Linked DNA regions of Flavivirga eckloniae. The protein of the gene in region 2 interacts with the protein of the main gene of each other region in a pairwise test. Links are inferred from orthologs where the notes say so. Each region holds a gene or a part of one and is shown on either strand. Other genes may lie near its edges.

What was found.
Region 1: the proteins of C1H87_RS09815 (region 2) and C1H87_RS08455 interact in binary tests that used the Escherichia coli proteins (3 or more experiments, as listed by UniProt). The link is inferred for Flavivirga eckloniae from one-to-one orthologs.

The regions. Positions count from the first base shown.
Region 1 is NZ_CP025791.1:2,057,441-2,067,718, forward strand. What follows is about bases 3,534-6,507. They hold C1H87_RS08455 (ABC-F family ATP-binding cassette domain-containing protein), read right to left. Parts: upstream 5,989-6,507; coding sequence 4,078-5,988; downstream 3,534-4,077. Other genes in these bases: C1H87_RS08450 (leucine-rich repeat domain-containing protein), read right to left, coding at 3,534-3,982; C1H87_RS08460 (DUF983 domain-containing protein), read left to right, coding at 6,154-6,507. Outside these bases: C1H87_RS08430 (FecR family protein), read right to left, coding at 1-940; C1H87_RS08435 (RNA polymerase sigma-70 factor), read right to left, coding at 1,655-2,182; C1H87_RS08445 (CPXCG motif-containing cysteine-rich protein), read right to left, coding at 2,906-3,088; more of C1H87_RS08450, read right to left, coding at 3,152-3,533; more of C1H87_RS08460, read left to right, coding at 6,508-6,537; C1H87_RS08465 (hypothetical protein), read left to right, coding at 6,586-7,059; C1H87_RS08470 (NAD(P)/FAD-dependent oxidoreductase), read right to left, coding at 7,571-8,611; porN (type IX secretion system ring subunit PorN/GldN), read right to left, coding at 8,698-9,588; porM (type IX secretion system motor protein PorM/GldM), read right to left, coding at 9,781-10,278. UniProt on the Escherichia coli protein: Genetic data indicate it may be involved in ribosome assembly or function.
Region 2 is NZ_CP025791.1:2,408,656-2,419,211, forward strand. The notes cover bases 4,676-7,927. They hold C1H87_RS09815 (2-oxoglutarate dehydrogenase E1 component), read right to left. Parts: upstream 7,618-7,927; coding sequence 4,876-7,617; downstream 4,676-4,875. Other genes in these bases: odhB (2-oxoglutarate dehydrogenase complex dihydrolipoyllysine-residue succinyltransferase), read right to left, coding at 4,676-4,829; C1H87_RS09820 (alpha-ketoglutarate decarboxylase), read left to right, coding at 7,884-7,927. Outside these bases: C1H87_RS09795 (response regulator), read left to right, coding at 1-237; C1H87_RS09800 (carboxypeptidase-like regulatory domain-containing protein), read right to left, coding at 754-2,073; C1H87_RS09805 (helix-turn-helix domain-containing protein), read right to left, coding at 2,241-2,894; more of odhB, read right to left, coding at 3,621-4,675; more of C1H87_RS09820, read left to right, coding at 7,928-8,306; C1H87_RS09825 (RrF2 family transcriptional regulator), read right to left, coding at 8,321-8,752; C1H87_RS09830 (c-type cytochrome), read left to right, coding at 8,876-9,376; C1H87_RS09835 (fasciclin domain-containing protein), read left to right, coding at 9,486-10,055; nosZ (Sec-dependent nitrous-oxide reductase), read left to right, coding at 10,084-10,556. UniProt on the Escherichia coli protein: E1 component of the 2-oxoglutarate dehydrogenase (OGDH) complex which catalyzes the decarboxylation of 2-oxoglutarate, the first step in the conversion of 2-oxoglutarate to succinyl-CoA and CO(2).

The DNA.
Region 1 (10,278 bases), 350 kb from region 2 along the record:
ATGAAACTTCATTATATACGTCAATCGTAGTTGTATTTACGCTATTAGTTTCAAGATTTAAGTTTAATTGTTGATTCGGTACAAGTTTATGTTTTTTGCCTGCTGAACTAACTGCTACTTTACCTTCAACTAATGTCGTATAAATATTCGTTTCGTTCTTATAAGCTTTGATATTAAATTCAGTCCCTAACACTTCTACTTCTTGCGATTGGTGGAGCACCTTAAATCTAGCTCCCTTATGAGCTGTACTTGGCGAAACATCAAAATAGGCTTCTCCGTAAATAAGTTCAACTTCACGCGTTTCACCGTCATTAAAAGCTTTTGGGTATTTTAATTGAGACTCGGAATTCAACCAAATTTTAGTACCATCTGACAATACCATATGAAATTGTCCTCCTCTCGGAATGGTTAACGTGTTATAAGCTATTTCGGCATTAGCCTGCTTGCCTGATTTACCGGACTGGTATATAATCTCTTCTCCATTACTAGTAATATTACTAGATTCGTAAACCTGACCTTTTTCTAAAGCAACCTGTGAGCCATCTTCCAATGTTAAAGTGGCTTTGTCTGTCCCTATTTCGATATTATTATTTACAATAGTAGGTGTATCATCACCAACACTTTGATCTGTTTTATTGAGAACAAAAGCTACCGAAACTAAAAGCACTACAGATGCCGCAACACCATAAGGCCAATATTTAAATGACTTTTTTGAACGCTCGGAAGCTTGTATTTTCTTTTTTAAGATCTCCCAATCTTTTTCTGTATCTATCTTTTTTAAAAGATCTAAACGGTCTCCATCTTTAATATCCATAAGTATCTTCGCTTTTGTTGTTTGATCGAAAATCTCAGATTTTTCTAAATCGCTAGATGTTTCATTCTTAATTAGCGAGGCAGCTAATCTTTTTGAAAGTGATTTAATTTTATTGGAATTACCCATTTAGATTATTATTTATTAGTTTGAAATTTACCTTGCACTTTTTCCATGAGTTAAAATGATCCTACTTGCCTACCGACAACCCTTTTATCTTGTTTCAGCTTTTCACTTCATAGCTATAGCAATCACTATGAAGTTAAATTACAAGGTAAAATTAATACTAGTGGGTTATCACTTTACTTCAATAAAAAAAGTGCAAGATAACTTCTAGCTGTAGTTAATACAACAAAAATATATAAGGGGGTGGGTTTTACTTTTAAAAACTTGTTTATTTCCGCCTAACTTTTCTTTAGGAAAATACACTAGAAACAAATCGCCCTTCTGTATTTCTTTTCCTTCAAAAAAAATAAAACAACTTATATAATCATGTTGAAACCTTTATAGAACTTCTTTAATCGTTTCTTCTTTGATTTCCGTTCTACTGAAACAAGCTCAACACATACGTAGGAATGTCAAGTCAACTTTGGTTTTAATTTTTACTTTTGATCTTGTTCTGTCAATTTGCCAACTTATACTTAATGGCATATTTACCCAAAACTATTTTGCATAGTACATTTATGTTAGTTAATTCTTTTTTAAAATCGTTAGTTTTTCTAGTGTGTAATGCCTAGACCTAAACAAAATAATGGTTATCGGTCGTAAAAATCACACAGTAAGTATAATGCTTTATGAAAACTTAACATGATAAACTAACTTTAATTTGTCTTTTATATTTTATCATCTAACCGTTAAAAAACTAAGAAGACTTCTTAATTTACGATAGGCTACTTTTTTATGGTCTTTTACGGTATTTATAGATATAGATAATTCGTCTGCTATTTGATTATTAGTATAGTCTTCTATACTTAATCTAATAACTTTTGCTGCTTTTTCAGGCAAAGTACTAATAGCATTTTCTATTACAGCCGAGGTTTCTATAACCACGGCTTCAGACATGTAGAACTCTTCCGTTTCATAAGCCTCCATATTGGCAAGTTCGTACCGTTCTGTAGATTTATATTGTTTACTTTTAAGGTAATTGAGAGATTTATTCTTTACAGATTTATAAAAGAAACCTGTTGCATGGCTTTCGTTTTCGAAAGCAATCTTATCTTCCCAAACTTTAAGAAAAACTTCCTGAACTATATCTTTCGATAAATCCAGATCGTTTAAATACTTATACGCAAATACACAAAGCTGCGGATATAAGCTCTCAAAAAGCTTTTTATAACTCTTTAATGTAAATTGGTTGTTGCCTCCCCTCATGGCTTAGTAAGAATAATATTCGCTAAAACTAAGTAATTATTTGAAAAATATTGTAAAAATATACGCAATTATTAGCGAATTTCATAAAAAACAAAATAATTTCATGCTCTAAATTTATTTTAATTGTAATTAAAATAATCGATCATTGAACAGAAAGACATTACTTATTTTTAAACTAAACCTATTTATTTACAACTACTTGACGAATTTTAAGATAGTATTTACCAAGCCAAATCCAACCAACCAAAAAGTTATTTAAATTTATTTTTATCGCAACGTTAATTTATTGTAAAAAAAGCCCATTTTTAATCTTAGAATTAAAAAATTACGGGATTCCCACATTTTTATAACAGTAAAATTCCTACAAAAAAAATTGATTTCTTCTTATTTTTAAAATTAGTCCCAAAAAGCTTATTCATTTTGATTATAATTTAATACAAATTATCTTCTAAATTTTAATTCAAATAAAACTCTGAAGTAGACAAATAATTTCAAGAAAAGCTTAAATTAATGTGAAAACGATTAATTAAATAAGTACAGTATAGAATTAAAAAAGAAAAAGCCAGCAAAATGCTGACTTGTCTTCTCTAGTAGCGGGAACTGGACTCGAACCAGTGACCTTCGGGTTATGAGCCCGACGAGCTACCTACTGCTCTATCCCGCGATATTGGATTGCAAATATACAATCCTTTTTTACTTTAGCAAGCATAAAAATAAAAAAAATTATTGCTCAATGCTAGCTGCCTGAAAATCTATTAATTCTGAATTTAAAAATTGAATGTTCAGCTGGATTGGATTACAACATACCTCACAATCTTCTATATAAGATTGCTTTGAAATGGAATTATCTACTAGCATAGAAATGGTTTCCCAACAATATGGACATGTAAAAAAGTGCTCAAGCATAGTATAAAACTAAAAAAAGTCAGCAATTTTGCCGACTTTTAAAGTTAAAACTAGTAAAATTAATTATTCTTTTTCAATGTCCATAGTCGCAGTCGCAGTAGCACTTTGCATTTCTAAGTGCATTAGACTAGGTGGATTCTTTCCAGAAACACTTATGTATTCCTGATTTAAATTGTTATCGCTTACCATTACAGTATTTAATTTAGTTAAGTTCATAAACTCAATTGGCAAATCACCTGTAAATTGGTTTGTGGATAATAATAATTCTTCTAAATCTGTTAATTGGGCTATTTCAACTGGAATTTCACCATCCATTTTATTATCCATAAGACTTAGCTTTTGTAATTTCGACAAAGCATAAATCTCGCTTGGAATGTGACCAGTTAAAAAGTTACTTCCTAATAAAAGTTCTTTTAAATTGGTTAGGCCCATTAACGTATCTGGGATTTCTCCTGTAAATTTATTACTGTATAGCTTTAAAGCTTCAAGTTTCTTTAGTTCACCTAATTCCGAAGGAATGTTTCCTTCAAAACCATTCATAAATAATTCTAAAGACACTAATTCTTTTAAATTCTTTATAGTCGATGGTAACTTTCCTGTTAGCTTATTAAAACCTAAATTGATTCTTTTCAAATGTTTTAAATCGCCTATTTCTTTAGGTAGCTCCCCTTGAAGGTTATTAAATGGTAAGTTAATTTCAATAATCTTATTACCTTCTACTTTAACACCGAACCATGTATCTATAGAAGCATTTAAGTCCCAAGTAGCATTCCACTCGGTTCCTTTGGTTGCTTTGTGCAAAGCAATTAAGGCGTCTTTTTCTGTTGTAGAAACATTAGCAAACGAATAGGTCGTTAAAAAAAAGCTTACTGCTAAAAGTCTTAAGATCTTCATGTTTCGTGTGATTAGGGATTAATTCACTTACAAAATTACATGAATATCGATAAAAAACTATTTTATTCGATGAAATGCATAAAATTTTAACAAAACTACTCAGAGAACTGTTCAATTTCTAATTGAATCTCCTCCCATTTATCCATAAAGTTCTGTAAATCGGTTTTCTTTTTTTGATAGTTATCGAAAAAGTCTGGTTTGGAAGTCACTTCCTCGTAATTGATTTCAAGCTCTAAATCTATAGCTTTTATATCTTGCTCTAACTGATTAATTTGAGCTTCAACATTGCTTAATTTATTATTTAAGGATTTTAGCTTTTTCTGATCTTCGTAGGACTGGTGCTTCTTTTCCTTAGGCGTTTCTTTTACTACAGTTCTTTTTTCAACCTCTCGAAGACTTTCAACCTTACGCTGTTCCAAATAATAATCTATATCGCCTAAATACTCTTTTATTTTGTGGTCTTTAAACTCATAAACAATATTGGTTAAACCTTGAAGAAAGTCCCTGTCGTGAGATACCAAAATTAAAGTTCCTTCAAATCGTTTTAGGGCTTCTTTTAGCACATTTTTAGATTTTATATCTAAGTGGTTAGTTGGCTCATCCATTATTAAAACATTAAATGGTTGTAACATTAACTTCGCCAATGCTAAACGGTTTCGTTCTCCTCCCGAAAGTACACGTACATATTTCTCAACTTCATCTCCACGGAACAAGAAGGATCCTAAAATATCTCGCACTTTACTTCTATTTGTTTCGTTAGCAGCATCAATCATAGTATCCAGCACGGTTTTATTACCATCTAAATATTCTGCCTGATTTTGAGCAAAGTAGCCTATCTGCACATTATGCCCTAGTTTTAAATGACCGTCATGCTTAATATCTCCAACTATAATCTTAGCCAGTGTAGATTTACCTTGTCCGTTTTGCCCAACAAAAGCTGTTTTACTATCTCGTTCTATAAGCAACTCGATATGTTTTAAAACCTGATTATCTCCATAGTTTTTAGAAATGTTCTCTGCTTCTACTACAACTTTCCCTGGAGTTATCGATACAGGAAAATTAAGTGTCATAACACTGTTATCGTCTTCATCAACTTCAATTCTATCAATTTTATCGAGTTTTTTAATTAACGACTGAGCCATAGTAGCTTTTGATGCCTTGGCACGAAACTTCTCGATAAGCTTCTCTGTTTGCTCAATCTGTTTTTGCTGATTTTTTTGAGAAGCCAACTGTTGCTCTCTTAACTCCTTGCGTAATATTAAATATTTTGAATAGGGCTTAGGGTAATCGTAAATTCTACCTAAAGAAATTTCAATCGTTCTATTAGTAATATTATCTAAAAACATTTTATCGTGAGATACTATAACTACCGCACCGGGATAACTCTTTAAAAAGCCTTCTAACCAGATAATAGATTCTATATCCAGGTGGTTTGTTGGCTCATCCAGCAAAAGAATATCATTATTCTGAAGAAGTAATTTAGCTAATTCTATTCGCATACGCCATCCACCGGAAAAGGTGTCGGTTAGCATATTAAAATCTGATCGTTTGAATCCTAATCCCTGAAGAATTTTTTCAGTATCGCCTTGATAATTATAACCTCCTAAAATTTCATATTGATGCTGAAGCTCATTAATATCTATCATGAGCTGATTATAGCTTTCACTCTCATAATCGGTACGTTCTGCCAGTTGGGTGTTAATCCCTTCCATTTTAGCTTCCAGTTCTTTTATCTCTGTAAAAGCTTCGTAAGCCTCCTCTAGCACTGTTCTACCCAAAACAAAGTCTATGTCTTGTTTTAAAAACCCAATTTTCAGTTCTTTATCGGCTGCTATTTGCCCCGTATCGGGTTCCATCTCTTTTGATAAAATTTTAAGCATTGTAGATTTACCTGCTCCATTTTTACCAATAAGACCAATCCTATCTCCATTACCTAGTTTAAATGTTATATCTTCAAACAGGTATTCTCCCTGAAATGAAATCGATAAATTATGAATGTTCATCATAGAAATGTAACTTATATTACTTCACTTTTATTATTAAAGACCTAACTTTGCTCTTGATTTCTTACCTCATCTTGAGTAAGATTTGAGAAAGAATATTTTATGAATAACTAGGTTAAAAAACGCGACATCTTTTTTCATCGCGCTTGCAAAAATACATTAATTTATATGTTTAAAAAAGGAACAAAACTATATAGCATTTTAACTGGCACTTGCCCTAAGTGTCACGAGGAATCTATGTTTAAAAATAAAAATCCTTATATACTCTCTCAGGCTTTAAACATGCATGAACACTGTAGCAACTGTAAAACCAAATATAAGATAGAGCCTTCTTTCTTTTATGGGTCTATGTATGTTAGCTATGCTGTTGGGATTGCTTTTTCCACAGCTGCTTTTGTAATATCGTTTTTCGTATTTAGCGCTAGTATACATATTGTATTTATATCAATTATTGCAACTTTAATTGTATGTATGCCCATTATTTTAAGACTTTCAAGAAATATTTGGATTAACTTTTTTATGAGTTACGATAAGTCGCTTGCTAAAAAATAATCCCTTACATTATAAGTGTTTACAACTTTTTTAAATACTTACACTCCTATGAAAAACATCTTACTTCTAATCACCCTAGCTTGTCTAAACTTAAATAGTTATAGCCAAGATTATTCAAAACTTAAGGACTATGAATTTAGTGGCGATAAAATTTTTAAAAAGTCTGAATCACAGGTCCTCGAATGCACCAATTACTTATTAAGCAATCCAACTAATAAAGACGAATTAAATAGGTTGAATTCTATGCAATTCATTATGAAATGGATGGAGGGTACTCCTGATTACACTTTTAATATAGGTAAAAAAGCAATGGATTTAACAAAAGGAAATTCAGACCTATTGGGTTTATATTTAGCTGCTATGACTAAAACCGTATTGGATAATACCAACAGCAAATTAAATGATGATGATATTCATGAAAATGCTAAAAAACTGCTTGTAGATTATTGCTCAAACCCAAACAACAACATAAAACCTTCAAAGACTATCAAAAAAATATTAAAGAAGAAAAGCAAAACTTAAAATAACCTGAGTTCGACATAAGAACAAGCCTGTTTTAGGTGTGAAAGCCAATAATATAAAGTGTTTGTCTCCTTGAGCATTATCGAAATATAAAATGTATTTTATATTGAAGATACCTAGCGAAGCTTAACGAAAGGTCATAAAAACCTGAAAGTTTAAATAGGTTTCGACTGTGCTCCTGAGATAAATCATAAATTGTTTATTTTCAATAAAATAACATGAATCTTGGATAAGAGAATTTATGTCGGTGTGTGTCCCAGACTTGTTTCAGAACTATTTTTTTACTGTCACAGTGCTCTCCTCTTTAAATTAAAGCCGAGAAATGAATTTCGATTTTGATAAAAATTGGAAGAAAGAGGAGTTTTATTAAAAATAACAAACATATATAACCCTCCGAATCCCGATCTCATCGGGATCCACCTCCCTTTTTAATAGGGAGGAACACCTTGAATTCTTAAGCAAGATTAACGTTAAAATACAATCATTTTTATGTCGAACTCAGGTTAAAATATCAGTCAAACCTACGAATATCAATTTCCTCTTCTAATGGAGTTTTGTTTTCTATTAAGTTATAGAGCTGCTTGGCTACATAAGGCCCTATCATAACACCTCTCGTTCCTAAGCCGTTAAGTACATAAAGATTTTTATACGTTTGGTGTTGTCCAACCAACGGGCGTCTGTCTTTAACTGTAGGACGAACTCCGGCTACTTGATTTACAACTTTAAAAGGACAGTTAACAAGGCTTTTAAGCTTATTTAAGAGCTCTTCTTGTGCTGCCTGAGTAGTTTCATTACTTAAGTCTCTCCATTCGTAAGTGGCTCCAACAATATACAAATCGTCCCCTAATGGAATTAAAAAGGCTCCAGCTTTTAAAACATAGTTTATTTTTAAATCTGGTGCATGTATAACAATCAGCTCTCCTTTTGCTGGAACTAATGGCAAATGATTGAAATAAGGATTTTTTTTAATACCATACCCTTCTGAAAATACAACATGGTTAGCTGTTATATTTTGATATTGCAATATACTCTCTTCGATCTCAATGGCATTATAGTTAAATGCCTCTTTAAACAACAGTTTATCTTTTAACAGATCTGCTTTATAAGCTTCAATCATGGTTTTTACATCTATCCTACCTGTATTGAGAACTTCACCAAATCCGAAATTAGCTTCTACTGCGTCATTTTGGTTCTTAATTATTTTATCTGAAAGGTATTCTGAAAGTATGGGTTTATCTGAAGCAGTAAACCAATCATTCTGCTCTTCTAAAGATGCAAATCTTCGATAAACTGGAATCTTATAATCTAATTTAACATGTAGCTTTTGCTCTAAATGCGCATAGAGCGGCAGTGCTATTTCTAATTGCTCCTTACTTTTCCATACGGAAGTAAAACGTTTTAACACTACCGGATTGTATAAACCTCCTGCCACAGTAGAAGATTGTTGAGATGCATCATCAAACACCACAAATGTTTTGTTATGGGCTTTTAATTGTTCACAAAAACTAATACCTGCCAACCCGATTCCCACAACGATATAATCTACTTTCATAATGTTGCGAAGATACTTATTAATAACAAAAAACGCTCACTTAATAGTGAGCGCTTCGTATCTTTTAATTGATAATGTGAATCTGTTTAATAAGTCCACATATCTAGTTCAAAATCTCTAATTCTATTTTTAATCCTTTCAGATTCTAACAGTTGCATTAAAGCGTTTCCTGACACATATTCATTAATTTGTCGATCTTCCTGTACGTTTTCTTCTTTATAAATATATCCGTGAAAACGTCTGGCATTTAAAATATGATCGAACGAAAATGGTATCGAACTATTTTTATTATTAAATGATTTTGCTTCATGTAATATTTCTCTAGCATCTGGGAAAAATACCCAAAATAAAGGTACTAAGTCCGGCTCTGGGTCATCAATAAAATTCACATCTGGGGCTACTGGTGCGATACCAAGTAATCTGTACTTCATTTCTGCTTGACGTTTGTCAAAATACCAAAGTCCTCTAATATGATATTCTTTTATATCTGCAGCAGTAATATCTCTTCTGTTAATATACTCCGGAGATAATGCTTCTCCTGCATTTAATTGTTCAATACCTAATTCGGTAGTATCAATTTTAGCTAAAGCGCCTTCTATGTCTTTTAAAGTTCGCTTTGCTGTAAAATAAGAATCATCATATATGTTCTTTATTTTTCCATTTTTTATATTCGTCATAAGCACATGATATAACGACCTTCTATTACTACCAATGTTATTGGTATCTGTAGGGTAATATAATGGAAAATTTGAACGCTCATCAAGAATAATCTTTTCCCATGTCATTTTAGAAAACAAAATATCTCTGTCATCAACATAACCATATGGTAAAGGTTTGTCATTATCGACAACCTTTTGAGCTTCCGTTCTTACACCAATTTCTTCGGGACTCTTAGCGTTTAAGATATTTGCTTGGGCGAATATGCCCGACACTGTAAAAACAGTAGTAACGGTTAATAAAAAACTTTTTAATTTCATGTGTTTATATTTATTATTTCTCAATGCGTCGTACTCAACTACGCTTGGTATATGCTTCGACAGCGCTCAGCACATATATAATATCCATAACAAACTTTAGAGTTCATTATCCAACTTTTGTTATGGATATTTCTTCTTATTTAAATATTTAACTTATTAGTTCAACCAAAAGGTTAACTCTAATAGTACTTCTTAGTTAGTAAGTTCAACAAATACCGGAGAAACTTTTTTAAGTATCACACTAACACCTTTGGCCTTAGCTTTGATATTAAATATTTGAACTCCAGATCCACGCTTAGCTTTACGTAATGCAGCTTTTGCTCTACCATCTAACTTGTTACCATTAACAGTAATTGTTGGCTGCCCTGGTACTTTAAACATAAAACTAGTAACTCGTAATGGTAATTCAAAATCGAAATCATCAAACTTAGCACCAATAGTAGATATTCCTAAAGAATTCTTCTGCATTTTTACAGTTCCGTCTTCTCCTCTTATCGTTCCTGTTGGTTTTGGTAAATCCTTAATTCTGAATTTAGCTCTATCACTAACTTTTTGTCCATCAGGTAATGTACCTGTAACATTAATTGTTACTTCTCTACCTTTAATTCTGGTAGCATCCATAATGTATTTACTACCTCTAGATCTTGAAAGACCTTGAGCACTTGCGTTTACTTTATTATCTGGTACTCC
Region 2 (10,556 bases):
TTAAATGCAAGCAACTTAGCGCAAAGACCCGAGGTAATAAATTCGTTAACCAAGTCTGAACTTAAAATAGTAAAGCTTATTTCTGAAAGCAAAACAAGCCATGATATTGCAGAAGACCTATCAATTTCTGTTCGTACTGTAGATAAGCACCGAAGTAACATCGTAGCCAAATTGGGCTTGGATAATAAACCTACATCACTTTCAATTTGGGCTAACTTAAATAAAAACCATCTTTAAAAAATACGTAGAAGTGCGTATTTTTTTTCTCACAAATACAACTTACCTTTACGGAGCTATTAATTAGTTCTTAGGGAGAATTATAGAAGGCTCTAAATATGTATATATTTAGGGCTTTCGCATTTTATAAACCCTATTGTAAATTGAAAAATACGTAGAACTGCTTATTTTTTATTTCGTTATCACAACATACCTTTACACTGCTATTAATTAATTCTTTGAGAGAGAGAATTATCCTAAAGGCTCTGCGCTAAATAAGCGCAGAGTTTTTAATCTAAACATTTTAAAGGGAAAATTTTAAAGTTATAATGATGGAAAAAGATAATGATATTCTTGACAAATACTGTATGATAGGATTAGGTGTCCTGGTAGTTGTTGTCATTTCAATAAACCTAGTTATGTGCTTCAGTTAATGTTTTTTTACACTTGAATTATATTTAGTTAATCCAAAAGGGGCTATTAATAATCTTATTAATAGCCCCTTCTATATTTAAAAACCTATAAGTAGTTTTAAATTTATTTTGCAAGAGCAGTTCTTTTTAATTTGGCTTTCTTTAATTGCTTCTGTATTTTTTTAATTGCGAAATTGATAGACTTATCAGGTTCTATAATATTATACGCACCCCAGAAATTTGGATCTGAAAATCCGATAGACTTTTCAATCATTATTATTGAAGGCTTAATTCTGTCTTTATATTTTGGAACACTTTCATTTATATTCTTCTCCCAATCTGTAACAGCCATTTCGCACACCATACTATAAACCGAATTAAATAACTTGTAATCCCAATTTACTTTAAACTCTAATAAAAGTTTACTATAACCATAATACCATTTATTATTTTTTTCAAGATAATCTACACGGTATGCCACTTCTTTAGGCCAAACATCTGCTCGCGTGGGTTTTTTTCTAACAAGTATTCGAGCTGCTTCTTTTTTATCTGTTATATTCAATGAATAAATAGCGCTTGTAAGGATCTTTTTTTCAGCATCAATAAATAATTGACCTTTGTAAAGAGGCTTTTTAACATCTTCTTTTTGTTCAAAATTTATTACATAAATAAGCCTGTTATTTATTTTTGTAGAATGATCGAGCCTGAATACATAATCATTTAGCAATCCATCAGTAAAAATATATTCAGGATACTTCATAATATCCAAATATACTGTATTAAAAGGCCCCCCTTGTAATTTTAGTGCTAATGTGTCAAGTTTTTTGTAGTTCGAACTCTTTCTGGATTTATACAGCTTTAGTTTATCCCTTTTTTGAGACTTGTAAGGCGCCTTATAAATATTTACTACCGCCTCTGAAAGCGATATATTCTTTTTCCTTTTTTTTATTGTTTCTCTGTAAAAGGCTGTCATTAAGGTGGGATCGCTAAAATAATTTTCGCCCTTTTTCTTTAAAGTTTCCCGAACTAATTCACTTGCGTTCTTGATAGTTTCAATGTTTATTTCACTTAATTCGGTTATATGCACTTCTAATCCAATATTATTTTTAGAAGCTTTAAGTTGTCTTAAAGAAATCTCCTTATTCTCATAACCTAAAGAGGATATAACAACATTACTTTCATTTATATTCTTTGGAACTTTTAATAAAAACTTACCTTCTGCATTGGTAACAGTAGTAATGTTAGTGCCTCGAATAGACAAGGTAGCCAAAACTAAAGGTTTTTTTGAGTTTTGGTCTATGACTTTGCCTTTATATTGATTGTAATGATTATTTAACTCTTTGGTGTCTTGTGAATAAATGGTTTGATTTACACTTAATAATAATGTAAAGACCAAGAACATAGTAAGGTTTCTTTTAAAGTAGAAAAAATGAAGCGGTTTCATGTGTTTTTGCTTTTAATTAATATTATGTTTTACTTTTTGATTACTAGTAAATTAACATAAGTATTGTTGTAAAAATGTGCGGTTTCATGAAACAGGACTCATTTTTTCAGGTATCTAATTCAGCTTTTATAAAAACCTAAAAAAGAACAAATACTTCTATACGCTTCTTATTGAAGTGTTTTTTTATAGTTGGTGGGTGTGGTTTGTGTATGCTTTTTAAATGCAAAATTAAAGGCGCTTTTAGAATTGAAACCAGATTCGTAAACAATTTCTAAAATAGTTTTTCCCGAATGTCTGTATTGCTCAATTAAACTTTTAGCTTCATCTATACGATAAGTATTGATATAATCCTGAAAGGACATTTTATAATATGAGTTAATAAATTGTGACAATTGCCTTTCTTTTATTTCCATTCTCGAGGCTAATTCAGATAAGGTCAAGCTAAATTGCAAAAAAGGTTTTTGATCATTCATGAGGAACTCCAATCTGGTCTTTAACCTGTTTAACTCTTCTTTCGAAAACGATGATGCTTTGGATATTTTTATCTGCTCTCCAAAATGGGATCCCACGAGAGCTCTAATTAGTATCACAGTAAAATATGAAAAGAATAAAATGGCAGTAGCATATTGATAGGTTGTTGTTTCTTTATATCCAGAAGTAAAATAAATAACGCCCGCTATATTATTACAAATGCAAGCGACAAAATAACCATAAATAATAAATCTATTCCATTTTATTTTTGTTTTAATGAGAGCTGTTTTTAGCTCATTTTTTTTAGCAAAATGCTCCAAAGCAAAAATGGAAAGAATATTATATGTCATAACCTGAATAGCAATAAATACACTAAGCGCTTTTCTAAAGGAAAAACTTAATACTTCTTTAGAATAAAGAATTCGTCTTTTTTCCTCTATGGATTCAAAGTGAAAAAAGGAAATAGAATATATAGCTATTAAAATAAAAGGAAGGTAATGGAGTAAGTATATCCTTTTAAATTTAAAGTTATTAGTTGTTTCTGACTTTATGTATAAATAAATACACGGTCCCCAAACTAAGAAAAAAGGATAAGAGATATATGCTAAAAAAGGATAAGGTTTGAATGTGAAATCAAAATGTAACCAACATAACACCTCTAACGAACTCAAAATTTGAGCAAAAAAAAAGAAAACCATTAACCTGTTTGAGATTAAACGATATCCTTTATACAATAAGACGATAATTAATGGAATTTGTATAAAAATTGAAAGAATATGAATGATATCAATCAGAGTAAAATTCAAAAATACAACAGGTTTTAATTAATGATTTTTCCAGACTTATACATTTGCATAAAAATATAAAAAATGGATTTATACGTGTTAAAGTATCAAAAATGTATCAATTTCAAATAGTTTAATAAACAACTTTTAAACTTTATCATATATTCGTCAGCTAAATTTCCTTGTTATTATTCTAAAAACAAAAGAAAAATCATCGAACAACATTTAAATATTGAGCAATAAAAAACACCCCTATTGGAGGTGTCTTTTATTCTTTATATTACAAAAGTATTAGAGTTCTAACGCTTTCTTAACATCATTATCCATTAACAATTCTACAGGATTTTCTAAAGCCTCTTTTACAGCAACTAAAAACCCTACACTTTCTTTACCATCAATAATTCTATGGTCGTAAGAAAGCGCTACATACATAATTGGACGTATTTCTACTTTGCCATCAATCGCAACCGGACGCTCTACAATATTATGCATTCCTAAAATACCACTTTGTGGTGGATTAATAATTGGGGTAGATAACATACTACCAAATACACCTCCATTAGATATTGTAAATGTTCCCCCAGTCATTTCATCAACCGTAATTTGTCCATCCCGGGCACGAATAGCCAAACGTTTCACTTCGGCCTCAACACCTCTAAAACTTAAATTCTCTGCATTTCGCATTACAGGAACCATCAATCCTTTAGGTCCGGAAACAGCGATACTAATATCACAAAAGTCATAACTTATCATTTCCTTTCCATCGATCATTGAATTTACCGCTGGATACATTTTTAATGCTCTAACTACGGCTAATGTAAAGAAACTCATAAAACCTAAACCAACACCGTGTTTAGCCTTAAATGTTTCTTTGTATTCTGAACGTAGTGCAAAAATCGGAGACATGTCTACCTCGTTAAAGGTCGTTAACATGGCTGTGGTATTTTTAGCCTCAACCAAACGCTCTGCTACCTTACGACGTAACATAGACATTTTACTTCGTGATGTACCTCTATTTCCTCCAGTTGGAGTTCCCATAGAAGGCACAGCATTTATAGCATCTTCTTTAGTGACCCTACCATCTTTTCCTGTTCCAGAAATGGAAGCCGCTTCTATACCTTTTTCTGCTAAAATCTTTTTAGCAGCTGGACTTGCCGAACCTGTAGCATATGTTTTGGCTTCAGGAACAGCAGCTTTTGGTGTTTCAGTTTTTGGAGCTTCTTCTTTGCTCTCTGCTTTAGGCGCACCTCCTTCAGGTTTTTCTGCACTTGTATCGATTAAACAAACAACAGCTCCAACCTCTACAGCATCACCCTCTTCTGCTTTAAACGTAATAGTTCCGCTAACCTCTGCTGGTAATTCCAATGTTGCTTTATCACTATCTACCTCTGCTATAGCCTGATCTTTCTCAACATAATCTCCCTCTTCTACTAACCATGTAGCTATTTCCACTTCTGTAATGGATTCCCCCGGCGAAGGCACTTTCATTTCTAAAATCATTCTTTATAATTTTAATTGTATGTGAATTGTTTCTCTTTAATATTTTTTAGTCGATACTGAAAACCGAATCGATTACAGATTGCTGTCTTCTCTTATCTCGCGTACTCGACCCTGGTGCTGGCACCGAATTATACGGTCTGGATGCTACTTCTAACTTAACCAAATCCATACGTTGAGCCATAAAACTCCAAGCTCCCATATTTCTAGGCTCTTCTTGTGCCCAAACATACTTTTCTACATTTGGATACCTATCAATAACCTTCTGTATACTTTCTAAATGTAATGGGAACAATTGCTCAATTCTTACCAATGCAACATCCTCTCTTTGCAATGATTCTCTTGCTGCCAATAAATCGTAATAGAATTTACCAGTACAGAAAACCAGTTTTTTTACGTTTTTAGGGGCAATCGTATCATCAATAACTTCTTCAAATTTACCAGTTGCCAATTCATCCATAGACGATACTGCTTTTGGATGACGCAATAAACTCTTTGGTGTAAATACAACCAATGGTTTTCTAAAATCTCGTTTCATTTGACGACGCAACAGGTGGAAAAAGTTTGCTGGCGTAGTACAATCTGCAACAATCATATTATCCATACCACACAATTGTAAATAACGTTCTATTCTAGCCGATGAATGCTCAGATCCTTGCCCTTCATATCCATGAGGTAATAAAACTACTATTCCATTTTGTGCTTTCCATTTATCCTCTGCTGCCGATAAATATTGGTCGAAAATAATTTGAGCTCCATTACTAAAATCACCAAACTGGGCTTCCCATATGGTTAATGTATTCGGATTAGCCATGGCATAACCATAATCGAATCCAAGTACGCCATATTCAGATAAAAAGGAATTGTAGATATGCATTTCCCCTTTATTTTCAGGGTTTGTATTTAATAAGTTAATACGTTCTTCCGATATTTCATCACGCAAAATAGCATGACGATGGCTAAACGTTCCACGCTCTACATCCTGTCCCGAAATACGCACATTAAAGCCCTCTTCCATTAAACTACCATAAGCTAAAGTTTCGGCCATTCCCCAATCGAGAGTGTCTGTTTCAAAAGCCATCTTTTTACGTCCATCAAGAATTCTTTCCGCTTTACGTAAAAACTTAACCCCTTCCGGAACTGTTGATATTATTTTTGAAATACCTTCTAACTTATTCTTAGGGTACATGGTTTCTGCCGGTTCAAGCATGGCATCCAAACCTTTACGTTCAAATGCTTTCCATCGCTCTTGCATAAATTCCCTAACCTTAGAAGATTTTGCTTCTTTAGCTTTCGTATATTCCCTTTCCAACGTTTCTTTAAAATCTGCAACAATCTTATCTACATAAGCTTTATCTACAGTATTCTCGGCAATTAATCTGTCGGAGTATATTTTAAAGGGATTAGGGTGTTTTGATATGTATTTATATAAGTTTGGCTGTGTAAAACGGGGTTCGTCACCCTCATTATGACCATACTTACGATATCCTAATAAATCGATATACACATCTTTTTTATAGTGCATTCTATATTCCAAGGCCATCTCCACAGCATGTACAACAGCTTCAGCATCATCGGAATTAACATGTAAAACCGGCGATAAAGTTACTTTGGCAACATCGGTACAATACGTACTAGATCGCGCATCTAAATAATTGGTCGTAAAACCAACTTGGTTGTTAACTACAATATGAATAGTACCTCCAGTTTTATAGCCATTTAACTGACTCATCTGACTTACTTCATAAGCCACCCCTTGTCCAGCAATGGCAGCATCTCCATGTACTATAATGGGTACTATTTTTGAATTGTCACCATCATAATCGCTATCAATTTTAGCACGTGTAATACCCTCTGCAACTGGAGCCACAGTTTCTAAATGTGATGGGTTAGGAACCAAATTCATTTTTATGTCCTTACCGTTTTGGTAAGTTTTATCTAATGTTAGTCCTAGATGGTATTTAACATCCCCATCAATATTTGCATCCTCAAAATCTTTACCTTCAAACTCACTAAAAAGTTCATGTAATGGTTTTCTAAAAATATTAACCAACGTACTTAAACGTCCACGATGCGCCATTCCTAAAACACACTCTTTTACACCGTATTTTTCTACCGAATAAAAAAGTACATTACTAATGGCTGGTATTAAAGATTCTCCTCCTTCTAAAGAAAAACGTTTCTGCCCCACATATTTGGTTTGCAAAAAGTTTTCGAACGTAACGGCCTGATTTAATTTAGATAAAATATATTTTTTAGTTTCAACCGAGTACTGAGGGTGATTATCATTTTTATTAAGACGTTCTTGCCACCATTTAATAACCTCTGGATTACGCAAATACATGTACTCAACACCTATAGAATCACAATAAATCCTTTCTAGATGACTAATTATTTCACGTAACGTCTTTGCACCAATACCCAGAATATCTCCAGCATTGAAAACAGTATCTAAATCGTTTTCGTGCAAATCGAAATTTTCTAAATCTAAAGTTGGTGAATAACTTCTACGTGTTCTTACAGGATTTGTTTTGGTAAACAAATGACCTCGCATTCTGTATCCATCAATAAGCCTAACGACATTGAACTCTTTATGAACCTTTTCAGGGATTTGAGTAGAAACACCTTCTACAATCTCTCCGTTTAATCCATAGTTCTCACTACCAAAATCATACCCTTGAAAAAAAGCTCTCCAACTAGGTTCTACCGCATCGGGATTTTGTAAATATTGATCGTATAAATCAGCAAAATATGCTGTATGTGCTGCGTTTAAAAATGAAAATTTATCCATTGCTATTTTTAATCCCCTATAGGTTAGTCAAAATATTCCCCAAAAATACAACTTTTACTAAAATTAGATGTTTCTTTGACTATATTTATAACTGCATCATTTGCTTTTAATGAATATCTACTATTACCTGTTAATTTTTTAATGATTTTTAATTTTGATGAAGACATTCTATAACATTAATAAAAAAATAATCTTAATTATGCTATTTATGTTTTTTGGTATAAACCATGGAATAGCACAACAAAAGAACAGTTATTTTTGGAGCCATGTTCGCTTTGGTGGTGGTATTGGACTGGGTTTTGGTGACGGTTTTTTTTAGCGCAACTCTAGCTCCCAGTGCTATTTATAAGTTTGATGAAACTTTTGCCGCAGGCTTAGGTCTTAATGGAACTTTCGACAATCAAAAAAATGTTTACAAATCAACAATTTTAGGAGGTAGTATAATCGGTCTATTCAATATCATTAATGTGTTACAACTCTCTACCGAATTCGAACAACTTAATGTAAACCGGCGATATAATGTTAACGTAAATACTCCTAATGAAAACTATTGGTCTCCGGCCTTATTTATAGGTGCAGGATATAGAAATGGCAATGTAACCTTTGGAGTAAGGTACGACGTGTTACACGATAAAGACAAAAGCATCTATATAGATCCTTGGGCGCCTTTCGTAAGATTTTATTTTTAAAGAATACCTTATAGCTATAAGGGAAGAAAAGCTTTCCCTAATTTAACCTCTTCAACCAATGCTCTTATAGTTTTGTTTTTTAAACTATTCAATATCTGACTTCTCGAGGTTACTAATATACTATGCAACGGACAGGGTTTTTCTTCATTACACTTCTCTAAGCTCATCATACAGGAATTCAATTTTTTTTCACCATCTATAACGCTTACAATACTCATTATAGAATGGTTCATATTGATTTCATCTAAATAAAACCCTCCTTTTGGACCTCTTACAGACGACACAATACCCTTTTTAACCAATTCTTGTAATAATTTCGCTATATAAGCTTGTGGCACATTTATAGGTTGGGAAATATCCTTAGCCATAACCTTATTTTCTTCACTGGCATTCAAGGCTATAAACAATACAGCCTTAATTGCATATTTTGACGAATTCGATAACATAATCTAACAGCAATTATTTTAGAAACAAATATAAAAAGGATAATTATGTCCTTAATATGATTTTTGTCATATTTTATTGGTGTATAGGGTTTTAAATTTGTACCACAAAAATCTAAACCAATTATGAAAAAAGCACTAAACATTGTAATGGCACTATGTGTATCACTGCTAATAAGTTGTGGCGGAAAAGAAGAAAAAAAGAAAGAAGGATTCTCTTATGAGAAAAAAGCGCCGACAGAACAAAAAGCAAAAAAAGTTGAGTCTGAACCTGCATCTAAAAAAGTAGATTTAGCAAACAAAGGTATAGGTCCTATAACATCTTTAGAGCTCCCTTCGGATATCGACCAAACTATGGTAACCCATGGTGCAGATGTATTCAAAAAAATGTGTACCGCTTGCCACAGAGCAGATAAAAAATTTATTGGACCCTCTCCAAAAAATATTTTAGACAGACGTTCTCCTGAATGGGTTATGAACATGATACTGAATCCGGATGAAATGGTTCAAAAAGATCCATTAGCTAAAGCATTGCTTATTGAATTTAATGGTTCTCCTATGGCGAATCAAAACCTGTCTGAGGAAGATGCCAGAGCAGTATTAGAATATTTTAGAACATTAAAATAACGAACCTTATTTGTGTATAGCAAATAGCCCTACACTTAAAATATTTGCTATACAAATTATACCTGCCAATGAGCAGTACCGACCACTAACTAACAATAAATATTAACAGATGAAAACATTAAAGCACATCGTTCTTACATTACTGTGCATTATAGCATTTACAGCCTGTAAAAACGAAAACAAAGAAACCTCAACGAGTTCTAAACCAGAACAAGTAACACCAGAAAAAAAATCCGGACAAGCTTTTATTAAAGACGATGAGTCAAAACCAACTGTTTTACACATAGCTATCGGCTCTAAAGACCACACAACTTTAGTTGCAGCTGTTCAAGCAGCAGAACTTGAAAATGCTTTGGTAAATGCCGGACCACTAATGGTATTTGCACCAACAAACGAGGCCTTTGCTGCTTTACCTGAAGGTACTGTAGAAAATTTGTTAAAACCAGAAAACAAAGACGCTTTAGCTAATATTTTAAAATACCACGTAACTCCTGGAAACTACTCAAAGGATTTTCTTAAAAAGTTTAAAAAGTTAGGACAAGCCAACAATGGCTATGTGAAAGTAGAAGTTGTAGACGGAGAACCACTAATTGGCGGTGCTAAAATTATTGCAAGTGTACCAGCAGGTAATGGTATTGTACATGTTATAGACAAAGTATTATTACCCCCTACGGAATAACTAAAACACTAACTAAATTTAAAGGACAATGAAAAATATTTTAAAATCAACTGTTGCATTATTAAGTGTTCTTGTAGCATTTACAAGTTGTAATGACGCATCAAAATCTAATTCTGGAGCGCTTTCTAGTAGTGCCGCAGAAAAGGTTTATGTGGCTCCTGGAGAACACGACGAATTTTACGCCTTTATATCCGGCGGATTTAGCGGACAGCTTTCTGTTTACGGGTTACCTTCCGGACGTTTATTTAAAGTAATACCTGTATTCTCACAAGATGCCGAAAAAGCTTATGGGTATAATGAAGAAACAAAACCTATGTTAAATACCTCTCATGGTTTTGTGCCTTGGGACGATTCTCACCATCCAGACATTTCTCAAACTAATGGGGTAATAGATGGGCGTTGGGTATTTATTAATGGTAATAACACACCACGTATTGCAAGAATAGATTTATCTACTTTCGAAACTGCAGAAATTATTGAAGTTCCAAATAGTGCTGGTAA